DNA from 3 places in the Pseudomonas sp. CFBP 8772 genome. Region 2 is predicted to be linked to each of the others. Evidence: predicted binding sites of a transcription regulator. Region 2 holds the regulator's gene; each other region holds the start of a gene.
What was found. The regulator FliA, encoded in region 2, starts transcription of late flagellar genes. The targets are predictions, from matches to a motif close to CTAAAGTTTNNNNNNNNNNNGCCGNTAA.
Positions count from the first base shown of each region.

Region 1: IFT99_RS22010 (flagellar protein MotY) is a predicted target of FliA. The motif match lies at 3,934-3,961, and genes of this name have one in related genera.
Region 3: IFT99_RS10970 (methyl-accepting chemotaxis protein) is a predicted target of FliA. The motif match lies at 3,730-3,757, and genes of this name have one in related genera.

Region 1 is NZ_JACYUI010000013.1:43,274-49,542, reverse strand. Features, by position in the region: gene IFT99_RS22040 (molybdopterin oxidoreductase family protein) at 1-44, shown strand, start outside; gene grxD (Grx4 family monothiol glutaredoxin) at 152-481, shown strand; gene bfr (bacterioferritin) at 567-1,043, opposite strand; gene IFT99_RS22025 (bacterioferritin-associated ferredoxin) at 1,245-1,463, opposite strand; gene rnt (ribonuclease T) at 2,147-2,824, opposite strand; gene pyrC (dihydroorotase) at 2,821-3,867, opposite strand; gene IFT99_RS22010 (flagellar protein MotY) at 4,012-4,998, shown strand; gene IFT99_RS22005 (argininosuccinate synthase) at 5,129-6,269, shown strand, end outside.
Region 2 is NZ_JACYUI010000001.1:103,577-109,845, reverse strand. Features, by position in the region: gene IFT99_RS00485 (chemotaxis protein CheA) at 1-539, opposite strand, end outside; gene IFT99_RS00480 (protein phosphatase CheZ) at 684-1,472, opposite strand; gene IFT99_RS00475 (chemotaxis response regulator CheY) at 1,492-1,866, opposite strand; gene fliA (RNA polymerase sigma factor FliA) at 2,110-2,853, opposite strand; gene fleN (flagellar synthesis regulator FleN) at 2,850-3,683, opposite strand; gene flhF (flagellar biosynthesis protein FlhF) at 3,801-5,144, opposite strand; gene flhA (flagellar biosynthesis protein FlhA) at 5,156-6,269, opposite strand, start outside.
Region 3 is NZ_JACYUI010000004.1:229,029-235,297, forward strand. Features, by position in the region: gene IFT99_RS10955 (chemotaxis protein CheW) at 1-57, opposite strand, end outside; gene IFT99_RS10960 (CheR family methyltransferase) at 54-1,400, opposite strand; gene IFT99_RS10965 (chemotaxis protein CheW) at 1,397-1,933, opposite strand; gene IFT99_RS10970 (methyl-accepting chemotaxis protein) at 1,943-3,565, opposite strand; gene IFT99_RS10975 (tellurite resistance TerB family protein) at 3,911-4,669, opposite strand; gene ydcS (putative ABC transporter substrate-binding protein YdcS) at 4,926-6,077, shown strand; gene IFT99_RS10985 (ABC transporter ATP-binding protein) at 6,081-6,269, shown strand, end outside.

The sequences.
Region 1 (6,269 bases), on a different contig from region 2:
ACGCCGTGCTGAACGGGGTGCCGGTTACGGTTGCGGCGGCATGACGGTCATGGGGGCGGTCAAGGCCAAGACCGAGCGTTATGCTCGGGAATCGTTTAGAATGCGCCACCGTGTCGACACATACAGTCGTAAAGTTTAGCCGAGGTGCTCCATGGATATTATCGAAACGATCAAAGACCAGATTGCCAGCAACACCGTTCTGCTCTACATGAAAGGTGCTCCGAATGCCCCGCAGTGTGGCTTTTCGGCCAAGGCTTCTCAGGCACTGATGGCGTGTGGCGAAAAGTTCGCGTACGTCGATATCCTGCAGAACCCGGAAATCCGCGCCAACCTGCCGAAGTACGCCAACTGGCCAACGTTCCCGCAGCTGTGGGTCGGTGGTGAGCTGGTCGGCGGTAGCGACATCATCACTGAAATGCAGGCTGACGGTTCGCTGCAGGAACTGGTGAAAGCCGCTGTTGCGAAAAACGCCACTGCCTGATTTCGGCAGTCGTAAAAAAGCCCCGCTCTCTGCCGAGAAGCGGGGCTTTTTATTGGGCGGTCTTGTTGGGAGGCAGGGACGAGAATCAGTCCTCTTCGCCCATCTGAGACTGCAGGTAGTTCTCGATGCCGACCTTGTCGATCAGGCCCAGCTGGGTTTCCAGCCAGTCGATGTGCTCTTCTTCCGATTCCAGAATGTCTTCCAGCATTTCGCGGCTGCCGAAGTCGCCGACGGTTTCGCAGTGCGCGATGGCGGCTTTCAAATCGGCGTGGCCCTTGCGCTCGATGCGCAGGTCACACTCAAGCATTTCCTTGGTGTGCTCGCCGATCAGGATCTTGCCCAGGTCCTGCAGGTTCGGGAGGCCTTCCAGAAACAGGATGCGCTTGATCAGTTTGTCAGCGTGTTTCATCTCGTCGATGGATTCGTGGTACTCGTGTTTGCCCAGCTTGTTCAGGCCCCAGTCTTCATACATGCGCGCATGCAGGAAGTACTGGTTGATCGCGACCAGCTCGTTACCGAGGATCTTGTTGAGATGCTGGATGACTGTGATGTCGCCTTTCATGATCGGGGTCCTGTCGAAGATATAGGTAATGCAGGCGGGAAGTCTGAGCCCAGCCTATAACTCTGTCAAACCTAAGTTATTGAATAATAAGTGAAAATAAATAGGAATAAGAATGTTTGTGTTCCGCATCTTGTTGCTAAGCGATTGAATTAAAGGCATAAAAAAACCGGACAGGGCCCGGTTTTGTTTGAAAGCGGTCTTTCAGGCAGCTGAAAATTCTGCGGGATAGGCGAGGGCGGCGTGGCTGGTTTGCAGCTCGGTCAGGGTTTCACGCACCACTTCCTTGGCGAGGCAGGCACATTTCCCACACTTGCTGGCGACACCGAGGGTCTCGCGGACGTCACGATAGCTGCAGCATCCTTCCATGATTGCTTCACGGATTTGTCCGTCGGTAACACCTTGGCAGAGGCAGACATACATATAAGAAACCGTCGCTGAGTGATTGGCTCAATGCGAGGGATACTAATGTTAATGAGAATGCTTGTCAAAACTACTCAGGCTTCTTCGCGTGGCTACCGATGAGTGGTCGGCTGCGGCGATAGGCATGATCGCTTGTGAGGGTTGTGTGTATATCCATTATCGGCGGTGGTGCTGATTACGGTTCCGCCCTTACGGCGGGTCACTTTTTCCAAGAGCCGAAAAAGTAACCAAAAAGGCCCTGCTCCTGGTTGGGTTCCTCCTTCGTCGGAATACCCTCACTCCGGTCTCGCTCCGTGGGCCCGCCGCCATCCGCCATCCATGGCGGGGGGCGGCTCTCGCGGCATCCATGCCGCTCGGCCCACTCCGCGAAACCTGCGTTCAGCCTGCACCCAAGTCGCGTTCTGCGGTGTTTGGGCTTTTTGCGTATGAAGATCAAAGGCAGATCAGAAGCAGATCAGAAGCAGATCAGAAGCAGATCAAGAGCTTCCCGGCTGAAGCCGGTCCTACAGGGGGGCGCCGCCGATCTCGCTGAATGCACGCCCTGCTTTTAGTGGGACCGGCTTTAGCCGGGAAGGGGCCAGTCGGGGCGCTGACGGAGTTTGAGCCGATCACTGCCTGCCAATCCCCACCCATAAAAAAACCGGCCACATGGGCCGGTTCGTTTATTGCGCAGCCGCATCGACTCAGTTGTCGAAGTCGTGCCAGCCGCCCATTTCTTTCCAGCGGTTGACGATGCCGCAGAACAGCTCGGCAGTCTTCTCGGTGTCGTAACGGGCCGAGTGGGCCTCGCGACCGTCGAAATCGATGTCCGCCGACTGGCAGGCTTTGGCCAGGACAGTCTGGCCGTACGCAAGGCCCGCCAGCGTCGCGGTGTCGAAGCTGGAGAACGGGTGAAACGGATTGCGCTTCATGTCCAGCCGCGCGACCGCTGCGTTGAGAAAGCCCAGGTCGAAGCTGGCGTTGTGGCCGACCAGGATCGCACGCTTGCAGCCGTTGGCTTTCAGCGCCTTGCGGATGCCGCGGAAGATGTCCGTCAGCGCGGTTTCTTCACTCACGGCCATGCGCAGCGGGTGATCCAGCTTGATGCCGGTGAACTCCAGCGCCGCGGCTTCCACGTTGGCGCCCTCGAACGGTTCGACACGGAAGAAATAGGTGTGGTCCGGGAAGACAAAGCCTTTCTCATCCATGCCGATGGTGGTGGCGGCGATCTCCAGCAACGCATCAGTGGCGCAATTGAACCCGCCAGTTTCTACGTCAACGACAACGGGCAGGTAACCGCGAAAACGGGCAGCCATCGGGTGCCGGGAGCCAGTGCCGCCGCCGGAGCCTTCTTGCTCGTCTTCGTAATGATCTTCACTCACGCGTGTTCCTCCAGCAGGCGCCAGCGCAGTTTTTCACCGGCGCGCAGCGGGATAACAGAAAGCTCGCCAAACGGCAGGCTGGCGGGGGCCGTCCACTCGTCACGAACCAGGGTAATGGTGTCGGTGTTGGTCGGCAGACCATAGAACGCCGGGCCGTGCAAACTGGCGAAGCCTTCCAGCTTGTCCAGCGCGTTGCGTGATTCGAACGCCTCGGCGTAAAGCTCGATGGCGGCGAATGCGGTGTAGCAGCCGGCACAACCGCACGCCGCTTCTTTCGCGTGCTGCGCGTGGGGCGCGGAGTCCGTACCGAGGAAGAACTTGCTGCTGCCGCTGGTGGCGGCATCGAGCAGGGCAACCTGGTGGGTGTTGCGCTTGAGAATCGGCAGGCAATAGAAGTGAGGGCGAATGCCGCCGACCAGCATATGGTTGCGGTTGTACAGCAAATGGTGGGCAGTGATGGTCGCGCCCACATTGGCCGAAGCTTCATTGACGAACTGCACGGCGTCGGCGGTGGTGATGTGTTCGAACACCACTTTCAGCGTCGGAAAACGCTCGACGACACGTCGCATGTGCTCGTCGATGAAAATCTTTTCACGGTCGAACACGTCGATGTCGCCGCGGGTCACTTCGCCGTGGATGAGCAGCGGCAAGCCCACCTCAGCCATCGCCTCGAGCACCGGGAAGATCTTGTCGACGCTGGTGACACCGGAATCGGAATTGGTCGTCGCGCCTGCCGGGTACAACTTGGCGGCATACACGAAGCCACTGGCCTTCGCGGCGCGAATCTCCTCGGGCTGCGTCAGGTCAGTGAGGTAAAGCACCATCAGCGGCTCGAAGCGGCTGCCTTGCGGACGTGCAGCGAGGATGCGCTGACGATAGGCGTCCGCTTGCTCCGCGTTGCGTACCGGGGGCACGAGGTTCGGCATGATGATCGCGCGGCCAAAGGTGCGCGCTACGTCGGCGACGGTGTGGGGCAAAACAGCGCCATCTCGAAGATGGATATGCCAGTCGTCGGGGCGCAGGAGGGTCAGGCGTTCGGACATTGGGGATTCCAGGCGGGTCAAACTCGCTGGGAATGCTACCGGAAAAGACTCCTCCAGGCACTCGCTATCAAGTTTTGCGGGAAGTTACCGATAGCCACGTGTAAGTCATAAATCTTGTTACACGTGAATTTAGTGGAGCCTCCCGTGCGCCAGCGATATCTAGCCCTGCTCAGCGCGTTTGCCAGCCTGCCGGCCGTGGCGCTCACCTTCCAGACGCGTCTGGAGAATATTGAGTGGAAGGTGGAAGGCGACCAGTTCGAGTGCAGACTGACTCAACCGATCGCCGATTTCGGTGCGGGCGAATTCGTGCGACGCGCGGGCGAGCAACCGACGTTTCGGCTGAAGGCAAATGGCTACAGCCTTTCGTCCGGCTCGGCCACGTTGATTGCCGCGGCGGCGCCGTGGCAGCCGGGTCGCGGAGATCTCAATCTTGGCGCAGTGAAAGTCGGCAACGGCGAGATTCCTTTCAATACCAACCAGGCCCAGGCCACGCGGCTGATCGCGGGTTTGATGGAAGGTCGCAGCCCGATGATTCGTCACACCCTGCGAGATGGCGGCGGCGCGATGGAAGTCAGGCTGTTGCCGGTCAAATTCAGCAAAGCCTATGGTGACTTCCAGGTCTGTACCGCGAAGCTGTTGCCGATGAATTTCGAGCAAGTGCGGCAGTCCGAGATCGGTTTCCCGGGTGGCGGCATCGAGCTGGACGCTACGGCCAGGCGCAAGCTGGACACTGTGCTGGCTTATATGAAGGCTGATCCGACGGTCAATCACGTCGAACTGGACGGCCATTCCGACAACAGCGGCAACCGGTTGACCAACCGCGACCTGTCACGGCGTCGCGCGCTGTCGGTCATGGACTACCTTAAAGCCCAGGGCGTCCCGGAAGAGCAGATCACCCTGCGTTTCCATGGAGAGCAATACCCGCTGGCGCCAAACACCAACAACGCCAATCGCGCGCGCAACCGCCGGGTGAACATTCACCTGGAGCGTGTGGCGCAGCAGACCCCGGCCGTGACGCAATCCGCTGCACCTGCGCCGACGCCGGCCCCACTGCCAGCACCTGCCGCCACGCCAACCCCAGGCGCTGCGCCCGCCACAGCGGCAAGCGCGGCCCCCGCCAAGGCCTCTTGACGACGGGCAGCGAAGTCGTCTGACTGACAGAATCTGTCGCTTTGTCGTCAGAAGCTGTCGCGACACTGTAAATTCCCGCGCGTGAACGGTAAACTCGTCGGTTTTCCGTACAACGCGTTGGAGTGATGGCATGGCGGACGTAAACAAGGTAGTTCTCGCGTATTCCGGTGGCCTGGATACTTCGGTAATCCTCAAGTGGCTGCAAGATACGTACAACTGCGAGGTGGTGACCTTCACCGCTGACCTGGGTCAGGGCGAAGAAGTCGAGCCAGCACGCGCCAAGGCGCAAGCCATGGGCGTCAAAGAAATCTACATCGATGACCTGCGCGAAGAGTTCGTGCGTGATTTCGTGTTCCCGATGTTTCGCGCCAATACCGTCTATGAAGGCGAGTACCTGTTGGGTACTTCCATCGCACGTCCCCTGATCGCCAAACGACTCATCGAAATCGCCAACGAAACCGGCGCTGACGCCATTTCCCACGGCGCTACCGGCAAGGGCAACGACCAGGTTCGTTTCGAATTGGGCGCCTATGCGCTCAAGCCTGGCGTGAAAGTGATCGCGCCATGGCGTGAGTGGGACCTGCTGTCCCGCGAGAAGCTCATGGACTACGCCGAGAAGCACGCGATCCCGATCGAGCGCCACGGCAAGAAAAAATCCCCGTACTCGATGGACGCCAACCTGCTGCACATCTCCTATGAAGGCGGCGTGCTGGAAGACACCTGGACCGAACACGAAGAAGACATGTGGCGGTGGACAGTGTCGCCGGAAAACGCACCGGACAAGCCGCAGTATCTGGAGCTGACCTATCGCAACGGCGACATCGTGGCGCTGGACGGTGTTGAAATGACCCCGGCCACCGTCCTTGCCACCTTGAACCGCATCGGCGGCGAGCACGGCATTGGTCGTCTGGACATCGTCGAGAACCGCTACGTCGGCATGAAGTCCCGCGGCTGCTACGAGACCCCGGGCGGCACCATCATGCTGCGTGGTCACCGTGCGATCGAGTCGATCACCCTGGACCGCGAAGTCGCTCACCTCAAAGACGAGCTGATGCCCAAGTACGCCAGCCTGATTTACACCGGCTACTGGTGGAGCCCTGAGCGTCTTATGCTGCAACAGATGATCGATGCGTCGCAGGCCCACGTGAATGGTGTCGTGCGCCTGAAGCTTTATAAGGGCAACGTGATCGTGACCGGTCGCAAGTCCGACGAGTCGCTGTTCGATGCGAACATCGCGACGTTTGAAGAAGACGGCGGCGCGTACAACCAGG
Region 2 (6,269 bases):
GCAACCGGTGCAGGACCGCCCGCCGCTTGCGCCTTGACGGCGTTCAGCGAATCCAGAAGCTGTTCGAATTCAAGGTCGGTGATGTCTTCGGACGGCGCTTCAGCCACCGGCTCTTCGACCACCGGGGCTGCAGCCACTTCCTCTTGCGAAGCAGGCTCGGCCAGGCGAGCCAGCGCGGCCAGCAATTCAGGTGTGGCGGGGGTAACGCTGGAGCGCTCGCGCACTTGACCGAACATGCTGTTGACGGTGTCGAGTGCTTCAAGGACCACGTCCATGAGCTCCGAGTCGACGCGGCGTTCACCCTTGCGCAGGATGTCGAACACGTTCTCGGCGATGTGACAGCATTCAACCAGCTCGTTGAGCTGGAGGAAGCCGGCGCCCCCTTTTACAGTGTGAAAACCGCGAAAAATTGCATTGAGCAGGTCCGCATCGTCCGGCCGGCTTTCCAGCTCGACCAACTGCTCTGACAACAGCTCGAGAATCTCGCCGGCCTCTACCAGAAAATCCTGAAGGATTTCTTCATCGGCGCCGAAGCTCATTGGGGGGTGCTCCTAAAATTAACCGTCAAACCGATCCGGAGGCTGCACTGACGGCCTGCGCGCATTGCTTTCGTCGAAGCATTGGCGCGCGGGTCCAGCAGCCACTTTCACAGAAAACCTGAAGACCGAGACAGAATGACCGAATCAGAATCCGAGGCTGGATAGCAGATCGTCAACATCATCCTGTCCGGATACAACGTCTTCACGTTTATCGGCATGAATCTGCGGACCTTCACCCTTGGAGTGAAGTTTTTCTTGTTCTTTTTGCTGACGGAACATTTCCTGGTCGTGCTCGATGCCCGCGAAGCGGTCCACCTGGCTCGCCATGAGCACCAGCTTGAGCAGATTGCGCTCGACTTCGGTGACCAGCGTGGTCACGCGCTTGATCACCTGACCGGTGAGGTCCTGGTAATCCTGAGCGAGCAGAATGTCGTTCAGGTGCGCGGAGACTTCGGTGGTCTCTTTCTCGCTGCGGGTCAGGAACACATCGACGCGGCGGGCCAGATCACGGAACTCTTCGGCGCTGATTTCGCGGCGCATGAAGCGTCCCCAATCGGCGCTCAACGCCTTGGCGTCGTCACTGAGCCCGTGCATCAACGGCGTGCTCTGCTCCACCAGGTCCATGGTCCGGTTGGCCGCGTTTTCGGTCAGCCTGACCACGTACGACAGCCGCTCGGTGGCGTCGGTGATCTGGGAGACCTCCTCGGCCTGGGGCATGTTCGGGTCGATCTGGAAGTTGACGATCGCGCTGTGCAGCTCGCGCGTCAGTTTGCCGACTTCCTGATACAGGCCGCGGTCGCGGGTCTGGTTAAGCTCATGGATCAGTTGCACGGCGTCGCCGAACTTGCCTTTTTCAAGGCTCGCGACCAGCTCTTGTGCGTGTTTCTTCAGGGTTGACTCAAAGTCACCCATTGTCGAATCTTTGGAATCCATAGCGCCCTCGCAGCGGACATCAGCTATTGACGCGCTCAAATATTTTTTCGATTTTTTCTTTGAGCACTTGCGCGGTGAACGGCTTCACCACGTAGCCGTTCACACCGGCCTGAGCGGCTTCGATGATCTGCTCGCGCTTGGCTTCGGCAGTCACCATCAGCACCGGCAGACTGCGCAGACGCTCGTCGGCACGCACCTGACGCAACAGGTCGATGCCGGACATGCCCGGCATGTTCCAGTCAGTGACGAGGAAGTCAAAAGCGCCGCTTTGCAGCATGGGCAATGCGGTGAGTCCGTCATCTGCTTCGGCCGTGTTGGTGAACCCAAGGTCACGCAACAGGTTTTTTATGATCCGCCGCATCGTTGAGAAGTCATCAACGATGAGGATTTTCATGTTCTTGTCCAATTCGACCTCCAAGCAGTCTTTAACGCGTTCAGCACCTGAACGCGCGTCCAATCAATACCGTCTGTGCCGAACATGAAAAGGGGTTTCAATCGACCGGAACGAGCGCAGCGAAACCGGATCATCTACGACCCGGTTCGACCGACTCCTGCCGTGTCTCTTTTGCTTCCCGCTCACGTCTTGCACAGCCGGTCTTACAAGCAAAACACGCAGGCCTCATGGCCTGCGCCTGATTCACGAACGTGCGCGCCACTCGCCAAGACGACCGCGCAGCCGCGCCGCGCATTGACTGTGCAGCTGGCTGACACGCGATTCGCTGACCCCCAGGACCTCACCGATTTCCTTGAGGTTCAGCTCTTCGTCGTAGTACAGCGACAAGACCAGGCGTTCACGTTCGGGCAAGTTGGCGATCGCCTCGGCCAGCGCGGCCTGGAAGCGCTCGTCTTCCAGATCCCGCGACGGTTCGAGGGACTGGCTCGCGCCGTCCTCGTGCAGCCCTTCGTGTTCGCCGTCCTGCAACAGGTCGTCGAAACTGAACAGGCGGCTGCCCAGGGTATCGTTCAAAATCCCGTAGTAATCGTCGAGACTCAATTCAAGTTCGGCAGCAACCTCGTGATCTTTAGCGTCACGGCCGGTTTTTGCTTCGATTGCACGAATCGCGTCGCTGACCATGCGCGTGTTGCGGTGGACCGAGCGCGGTGCCCAGTCCCCCTTGCGCACTTCGTCGAGCATCGCGCCACGGATACGAATACCCGCGTACGTCTCGAAACTGGCCCCTTTGGTGGAGTCGTATTTGGTCGAGACTTCGAGCAAGCCAATCATGCCCGCCTGAATCAAATCCTCGACCTGCACACTGGCCGGCAGACGCGCCAGCAAGTGGTAGGCGATTCGTTTGACCAGCGGTGCATAACGCTCGATCAGCTCATACTGGGAGTCTTTGGACGATTTGCTGTACATGCGATAGCCACTTGCTGTCATGAGACGGGCCCTGCGCTGGTGTGATGCACGAGGCGTTCTACGAAAAATTCCAGGTGACCGCGCGGGTTCGCCGGCAGCGGCCAGGTGTCGACTTTCTGCGCGATGGCCTTGAACGCCAGGGCACATTTGGAACGCGGAAACGCTTCGTACACGGCGCGCTGTTTCTGCACGGCCTTGCGTACGCATTCGTCGTACGGCACGGCGCCTACATACTGCAGGGCCACGTCGAGAAAACGGTCGGTGACTTTCGTCAGCTTGGCGAAGAGGTTGCGCCCTTCCTGCGGGCTCTGGGCCATGTTGGCCAGGACGCGGAAGCGGTTCATGCCGTAATCGCGGTTGAGCAGTTTGATCAGGGCGTAGGCGTCGGTGATCGACGTGGGCTCGTCGCACACCACCAGCAGCACTTCCTGGGCGGCGCGGACAAAGCTCACGACCGACTCGCCGATGCCGGCGGCCGTATCAATGACCAGCACATCGAGGTTGTCGCCGATGTCACTGAAAGCCTGAATCAGCCCGGCATGCTGCGCCGGGGTCAGGTGGACCATGCTCTGGGTGCCCGATGCCGCCGGCACGATGCGTACGCCGCCCGGGCCCTGCAGCAGGACATCGCGCAGCTCGCACCGCCCTTCGATGACATCAGCCAGGGTGCGCTTGGGGGTCAGACCCAACAATACGTCGACGTTGGCCAGACCCAGATCGGCGTCCAGCAGCATGACGCGACGTCCCAGCTCGGCCAGCGCCAGTGAAAGATTCACTGAAACGTTGGTCTTGCCTACGCCACCTTTGCCACCGGTCACCGCGATAACCTGTACGGGATGCATGCTGCCCATGTTAATTGTTTACCTTGTCTTGCTTAGACCTAAGCCACATGTCGGGCTGCACGTTCAGTGCCTGAACAATGCCTGGCAGACCATCGATGCAGGAAAATTCCACTGTCATTTCTCTACCTAGCCCGCACGCTTGCCGGTGCTGTGATAAAGATCCGCAAACATATCCGCCATCGCTTCCTCGCTAGGCTCCTCCTGCATCTGCACACTCACAGCCCGGCTCACCAATTGGTGCCGACGCGGCAAATGCAGATCATCCGGTATCCGTGGGCCATCCGTGAGATAGGCCACAGGCAGTTCGTGTGTCACGGCCAGGCTGAGCACTTCGCCGAGGCTGGCCGTTTCGTCGAGCTTGGTCAGGATGCACCCGGCCAGGCCGCAACGTTTGTAACTGTGATAAGCCGCTGACAGCACCTGCTTCTGGCTGGTTGTTGCCAGCACCAGGTAGTTGCGCGCCTTGATGCCACGGCCGGCGAGGGTTTCCAGTTGCAGACGCAGTGCCGGATCGCTGGCTTGCAGGCCGGCGGTGTCGATCAACACCACGCGCTTGCGCAACAGCGGCTCCAGCGCCTGTGCCAGGGACTGGCCCGGGTCGACGTGGGTGACCGGTACATTGAGGATCCGGCCCAGGGTTTTAAGCTGTTCCTGAGCGCCAATGCGGAAACTGTCCATGCTCACCAGCGCGATATTTTGCGCGCCGTATTTCAACACATATCGGGCCGCCAGTTTAGCCAGCGTGGTGGTTTTACCCATGCCGGCAGGGCCGACCATGGCAATCACACCGCCCTCTTCCAGCGGCTCGATGTCCGGCGTGGCAATCATGCGGGCCAGATGGGCCAGCAGCATGCGCCAGGTGTGAGCCTGATCACCGGATTCCGGGACCATCGCCAACAGATCGCGGGACAGTGGGCCGGAGAGGCCGACACGCTGCAGACGGCGCCACAGGTTGGCCTGCTGCGGACGGCTGCCTTGCAGCTGGTTCCAGGCCAGCGAGCCCAGCTGGACTTCCAGCAGTTCGCGCAGGCCGTTCAATTCGGAGCGCATCGCTTCGTAGGCACGGTCGCCGACGGCAGGCTCGGCGTTGCGTTCGGCACGCTCGGCGGCAACAGCGGCGTGGACCGACGGGCGAAACGGTTCTTCCAGGGTCGGTTCGATCTGCTTGCTGTCATCCATCGCCAGACCGACGAACAACTGGCGATTGGCGACAGTGTCCAGCTCGCTGCGGTGGGTCAGCTCCGCCTGAGCGGTGACGATGCGCGACTGAGTCTTGCGCAGCTCTTCTTCGAGTTCGATGTTCGGCACACGGGGGGCCAGCGCAGACAACTTGTAGTCCAGGGCCGCGGTCAGTTCCACGCCGCCGGCGATCCGCCGGTTCCCGATGATGGCGGCTTCAGCGCCCAGCTCATCGCGAACCAGTTTCATGGCTTGTCGCATATCGGCGGCGAAAAAACGCTTAACTTGCATGACTCACTACCTCAGCCGTTAGGCCCGACAGTCGCTACGATGGTGACTTGCTTATTGTCAGGAATTTCCTGGTAAGCCAAAACATGCATATTCGGTACAGCCAACCGTCCAAAGCGGGACAACATGGCGCGAACCGGACCTGCGACCAACAAAATAACCGGCTGCCCCTGCATCTCCTGACGCTGCGCCGCTTCGATCAACGAGCGCTGAAGTTTCTCAGCCATGCTCGGTTCGAGGAGAACGCCTTCTTCCTGACCCTGACCTGCCTTCTGCAGACTATTTAGCAATATCTGTTCCAACCTTGGTTCAAGGGTGATCACAGGCAGCTCCGGCTCAATGCCGACAATGCTTTGGACGATTGCGCGGGACAATCCGACCCGTACTGCAGCCACCAGCGCGGCGGTATCTTGACTACGCGCAGCGTTGTTGGCGATAGCCTCGGCGATGGAGCGGATGTCGCGAACCGGTACCTGTTCGGCGAGCAGCGCCTGCAGCACCTTCAGCAGGGCCGACAGCGACAGCACACCCGGGACCAGCTCTTCCGCCAGTTTTGGCGATCCCTTGGCCAGCAGGGTCATCAATTGCTGGACTTCCTCGTGGCCGATCAGTTCATGAGAGTGCTTGTAGAGAATCTGGTTCAAGTGGGTCGCCACCACGGTACTGGCGTCCACCACGGTGTAACCGAGGGATTGCGCCTGGGCGCGCTGGCTGATTTCGATCCACACGGCCTCCAGGCCAAACGCCGGGTCTTTGGCAGTGATGCCGTTGAGGCTGCCAAATACCTGGCCGGGGTTGATGGCCAGTTCGCGGTCGGGGTAGATCTCGGCTTCGGCCAGGGTCACGCCCATGAGCGTCAGGCGATAGGCGCTGGGCGCCAGGTCGAGGTTGTCGCGAATGTGCACGGTCGGCATGAGGAAGCCCAGCTCCTGGGAGAGCTTCTTGCGCACGCCCTTGATCCGCGCCAGCAGTTGCCCTCCCTGGTTGCGGTCCACCAGCGGAATCAGGCGGTAACCGACTTCCAGGCCGATCATGTCGATCGGGGTGACGTCGTCCCAGCCCAGCTCCTTGGATTCCTGCGCGCGGGTCGGCGATGGCAGCAGCTCTTGTTGACGCTTGACCTCCTGC
Region 3 (6,269 bases), on a different contig from region 2:
GCAGTCGTCGATCGCCTCGGCGTCGTCGCTGACCAGCTCTGTGTGTACGCGACTCATCCACTGTGTCCTTCTTTAGTGACACCCCGTGCCGCGCGCTCCTGCAGCCGCCGGGCCCCTGCGCTGTCGCCCTGGGCGGCGAGGAGCGCGGCCAGTTGCGCCAGGGTTTCCGGATGCTGTGGTTGCAGATACAACGCCTTGCGATAAAACCCTTGTGCCGCGCTCGTCTCCCCCGCCACTTCGCTGAGCAGGCCCAGCCAGTAAAACACCGGCGCCACGGGGTCGAAGCGCTTGAGGTACTGCTCGCACGCCACCTTCGCCTCGCCACTGCGGCCTTCGTTGGCAAGGACGGCGATGCTGCGCAGCAACTCGGCTGCTTCGCCGCTGCCAGCGCCCGGCGCCGCAGGCTTGATGTCCGGTCTGAGCGCAGCCCTGCGTTCTTCAGCCAGCGCAGGATCACCCAACAACCTCGGCGCAAAGGCCTGGGGTTTAAGGGTGCCGCGCGACGGGGCCGAGCGAGCAGACGTTGAGTAAGCAGGCAAAGCATCGTTTCGCGACGGCGGCATGGCTGGGGCAGTCAGCCCGCCGTGGGGTTCGGAAACGGCCTCGTCACGCCGACGAAAGGCAAAGGATTGGGGAATGCCGATCGACACCATGCCCATGCGCCCGAGCAGGCTGCCCTCGGCGGGGCCGATAAACAGCACGCCGTCGTCGCGGGTCATGCGTTTGAGCGCCTCGAAGCCCTGACGCTGAGTCTCGACGTCGAAGTAGATCAGCAGGTTGCGGCAGAACACGAAATCGTAGGCCGACTGCGCCACCGGCATGGCGGGATCGAGCAGGTTGCCGGACTGAAAGCGGACCTGATCACGTACGCGCATCTCCAGACGATAGCCCTCTTCGGCCGCGTTGAAGAAACGCTCCCGAAAACCCAGTTGATCCCCGCGAAAGGAGTTCTTGCCATACACGCCCTGGCGCGCGCGCTGGATCGAAAGCGGGCTGATGTCCACCGCCTCGACGCTGAACTGCGGGCCTCGCAAACCGGCGTCGAACAGCGCCATGGCGATGGAATAAGGCTCCTCGCCGGTGGAGCACGGCAGGCTGAGAATCCGCAGCGGACGCACGCCATTGAGCTGCGCCAGTCGGGCATTGGCCAGCTTGCCGAGGGTGACGAAGGATTCCGGGTAACGGAAAAACCACGTTTCGGGGACGATCACCGCTTCGATCAGCGCCTGTTGCTCGTCCGCCGAAACCAGCAGCGTCTGCCAGTAATCGTCGTGGTCCCGCGCCTTGGACAGCGTGCAGCGCTGACGCACGGCGCGCTCAATGATCGCCTTGCCCACCGACGCGACGTCCAGCCCGATGCGGTCCTTTAGAAAAGCGAAGAAACGCGCATCGCTGCTCATGGCGTGGCCTCGAAGGCATCCAGGCTCATGGGCTGTTCGGGAAACAACAGTTCGCGCACAGCGTCGCTGAGCAAGTCTTCCACGCGTATCCACTGCAGCAGGCCGTGTTCGTCTTCGCGCACCGGCCCCAGATACGGCGCTTGGGCGTTGTCCAGGCCGTAGGCTTTGAATTCATGGGGCGAGCAGCGCAGCGTGTCGGTTGCCTGTTCGAGGATCAACCCCAGCTCACGCGGGGGACGATCGCCGCCGAGGCGATAGTGCACCAGCACCAGCCGCGTGCTGGTGCGCAGCTGGGACGGATGGCCGAAGGTCAGCGCGCTGAGGTCGATGACAGGGACGATTGCACCCCGGTGGGCGAATACACCGGCGACCCAGTGCGGCGCTTGCGCGATGGGCTTGAGCACCAGCCGTGGCAGCACTTCGGCGACTTCTGTCGCTTGCAGCGCATAACGTTCCGCACCGATACGGAACAGCAGAAACAGCTTGCTCTTCGGCAATACCGCAGCGCTGCGCTTGGCTGAATGCTCGATCATGGGCCTGACTCAGACCTTGAAACGCGAAACGCCGCTACGCAGCCCCACCGCCACCTGGCTCAGCTCATCAATGGCAAAGCTGGCCTGACGCAGGGATTCAACGGTCTGGCTGCTGGCGTCACCCAACTGCACCAGCGCCTGGTTGATCTGTTCGGCGCCGGTGGCCTGGGCCTGCATGCCTTCGTTGACCATCAAGACACGCGGCGCGAGGGCCTGCACCTGATGAATTATCTGCGAAAGCTGCTCGCCGACCTGAGTCACTTCGTACATGCCGCGACGCACTTCTTCGGAGAATTTGTCCATGCCCATGACGCCCGCCGACACCGCCGACTGGATCTCCCGAACCATCTGCTCGATGTCGTAGGTGGCCACGGCGGTCTGGTCGGCCAGGCGCCGGACCTCGGTCGCCACCACGGCGAAACCACGGCCATATTCGCCGGCTTTTTCGGCTTCGATGGCGGCGTTGAGCGACAGCAGGTTGGTCTGGTCGGCGACTTTGACGATGGTCACCACCACCTGATTGATGTTGCCGGCCTTCTCATTGAGGATCGCCAGCTTGGAGTTGACCAGATCGGCCGCGCCCATGACCGAGTGCATGGTTTCTTCCATGCGCGCCAGGCCTTGCTGGCCGGAGCCCGCCAGGATCGAAGCCTGGTCCGCCGCCGAGGTCACTTCGGTCATGGTGCGCACCAGATCCCGGGATGTTGCGGCAATTTCCCGCGACGTCGCGCCGATTTCCGTGGTGGTCGCAGCGGTCTCGGTGGCCGTGGCTTGTTGCTGTTTGGAGGTCGCGGCGATCTCGGTCACCGAGGTGGTCACCTGAATCGACGAGCGCTGGGCCTGGGACACCAGTGCGGCGAGCTCGGCGACCATGTCGTTAAAGCCGGTTTGCACCGATCCGAACTCATCGTTGCGGTCCAGTGCCAGCCGCGTGCTCAGGTCGCCAGTGCGCATGATGTCGAGGATCTGCACGATGCGGTTCATCGGCGCCAGAATTGCGCGCATCAGCAACAGGCCGCACGCAGCTGCTGCCAGCAGAGCGATGATCAGCGAGATGCCGAGGGTGATCTTGGCGCTGGAAACTGCGGCCTGGATGGCGTCGGACGCCTTGTCGGCGACCACCTTGTTCTTGGCGCCGAGTGCATTGAGTTCCTTGCGACCCTCAAACCACGCGGGCGTGAGTTGCTCGGCAAACATCCGTTGGGACAGCGCATAGTTATCGCCCTGATAGGCCGCTAGCACACCGTTGAGCACTAGCTGATAGCGCTCGCGCAACTGCAGAAACTGGGCGAAGTCATTGCGATCGGATTCGTCGAAGATGCTTTTCTGGTAATTGACGATCTGCGCCTGCAGGCGGTCTTCGAAGTCTTTGTACTGGTCTTCTTCAGCGCTGGTGAGGTCGCGTCCGGCGCCCTCACTGAGTAAATGCTGAGTGGCTACGTAGCTTTCAACCCAGGCGCCGCGCACGGTGCTGCTGTAAAAAACGCCGGGCAGCGCGTCCAGCCGTACGGCATCGCCACTGCTCTCGATCACCAACAAGCGATTGAATGCCGCAACCACCATCAACAGCATGATGGCGATGATGACAGCGAAGCTCGCCAAAATCCGTTGACGCAACGTCCAGTTCTTCACAGTCAGCCCTCAAGGGTTCAACGCCGGCATGACCGGGTTCAAGAAGCGGACCGACAGATGGTCCAAAGCGAGCGGGAGTATAGCCTAGTGCCTTACCGACACTTGGGGTGTTTCTGACGAGGAAAACGCCATAACACACAGCCATATCGGAAATGTCTTACACGCTATCGGCTCGATGTGGCGTTGCTTGATGGTACGAATGCGCCGCGGGCGGATGTCTGGGCGGGACTTCTGTAGCGAGGAACAAGAATGTGGGTCAGGCCCCAGTGGTTGTGGGGCCTGACCCAACAGGTTTGCGGCTATTGGCCGTCGTATCCGTGCCGGATCGCAGGGCGGACTGACGGTTTACGGCTGGGCCTGACGCACCTGCTGCTCAAGCTCGGTCTTCAACGCCGGATCGAGTTTCAGTTGCTTGGCGAGTTCGTCCAGGTAAGCGCGCTCCATGAAGTGCTCTTCGTCGACCATCATCACGCTGGCCAGGTACATCTCCGCGGCGATTTCCGGGGTTTGCGCCGCACGGGCGACATCGACAGGGTCCAGTGGTTTGTTCAGCTCGGCGTGGAGCCACTGCTGCAGTTCGTTGTCGCCGGTGATGCGGGTGAACTCGCCTTCGATGAGTTCGCGCTCACGGTCGTCGACGTGGCCGTCAGCCTTGGCCGCGGCCACCAGCGCCCGCAGGATGGCCTCGCTGTGCTGTTCAACCTGGGCCGGTGGCACGCGGTCAACGGTTTGCGGCTCAACCGGTTGCGCCACCCCCTGACTCGCCTGCCAGTTGCCATAGGCCTTGTACGCCAGCACGCCCAACGCTGCGAGCCCGCCGTAGGTCAGCGCTTTGCCGCCCATTTTGCGTGCGCCTTTGTTGCCCATCAGCAAGCCCATCGCGCCCGCCGCCAACGCACCGCCGCCAGCACCGGAGAGCAGCCCGCCAAGGCTGCCGCCCAGCTTGCCTCCCAGACCGCTGCCGCCGACCTTGCCAAGCAGATCGCCAAGCCCGCCCTGCCCGTTTTGCCCGCTTTTGCCGCTCTTGTCGTGAGCGCCGGCCTTGTTTTGCAGCAGGTCCTGACCGGATTTCAACAATTGATCAAGTAAACCGCGCGTGTTCATGACTTCACCTTCAGAAATGGGGACAGACGATTCGACCCGCAGGTTAAGGCGAAGGCACCGACGCACGTCGGGCGGGTTTGCTTCTGAATGTTGCGGCGACTGAGCGTCCAGAGTCAGGACGGGTTTTCACTCAACCGCATCCGCCTGCAGGAATGGGCTCGGTATTTGCTGCGTGAAGTTTGTCGGGGATCGAACGGGGCACTACGCTCTGCACCACCGATCTCTGCCCAAACCACCACCATGAGGCAAACCCACCATGTCCGTGCACAAGACCGCGATTCTGAGCGCCGTGATTACCGCACTATTCACCAGCGGCGCGGTGCAGGCCGCTGAAGCACTCACGGCGGTGGGCGATGGCGAGGGGCAGCTGGATATCGTGGCGTGGCCGGGTTACATCGAGCGAGGCGAAAGCGACAAGGCCTACGACTGGGTGACCGGCTTCGAGCAGGAGACCGGCTGCAAGGTCAACGTCAAGACCGCTGCAACCTCCGACGAGATGGTCAGCCTGATGACCAAGGGCGGCTATGACCTGGTCACCGCGTCGGGCGACGCGTCGTTGCGGCTGATCGCCGGCAAGCGCGTGCAGCCCATCGACCCCACGCTGATCCCGAACTGGAAAACCCTCGACCCGCGCCTGAAAGATGGTCCGTGGTACACGGTTGAAAACAAAACGTACGGCACGCCGTACCAGTGGGGCCCGAACGTGCTGATGTACAACACCAACGTGTTCAAGACGCCGCCGGTGAGCTGGAGCGTGGTGTTCGAGCCGCAGGATTTGCCCGATGGCAAGCCGAACAAGGGCCGGGTCCAGGCCTATGACGGGCCGATCTACATCGCCGACGCCGCGCTGTATTTGAAGACGGCCAAGCCGGAACTGAACATCGTCGATCCCTATCAGCTCACCGAGACCCAGTACAAGGCCGTGCTCGATCTGCTACGCGCCCAGCAGCCGCTGGTTCATCGCTACTGGCATGACGCGACGGTGCAGATGAGCGACGTGAAAAACGAAGGCGTGGCGGCGTCGAGTTCGTGGGGCTACATGGTCAACGGGCTGGTTGCCGACAAACAACCCGTGGCCTCGACCATCCCCCAGGAAGGCGCCACCGGCTGGGCCGACACGACGATGTTGCACGCCGAAGCCAAACACCCGAACTGTGCCTACAAATGGATGAACTGGTCGCTGCAACCGAAAGTTCAGGGTGACGTTGCCGCCTGGTTCGGCTCCCTGCCGGTGGTGCCGGACGCCTGCAAGGGCAACGCACTGCTCGGCGCCGAGGGCTGCGAAACCAACGGATTTGACCTGTTCGAGAAAATCGCCTTCTGGAAAACACCCCAGGCCGAGGGCGGCAAATACGTGCCGTACAGCCGCTGGACTCAGGATTACATTGCGATCATGGGTGGACGTTAAGCCATGACCCACGCTGTCCAGTTCACCCAGGTCTCGCGGTTGTTCGGCGAGGTGAAAGCCGTGGACCGGGTGTCCATCGACATCCAGGAAGGCGAGTTCTTTTCCATGCTCGGCCCCTCGGGTTCCGGCAAAACCACCTGCCTGCGCCTGATCGCAGGCTTCGAGCAACCCAGCGCCGGCTCGATCCGCATT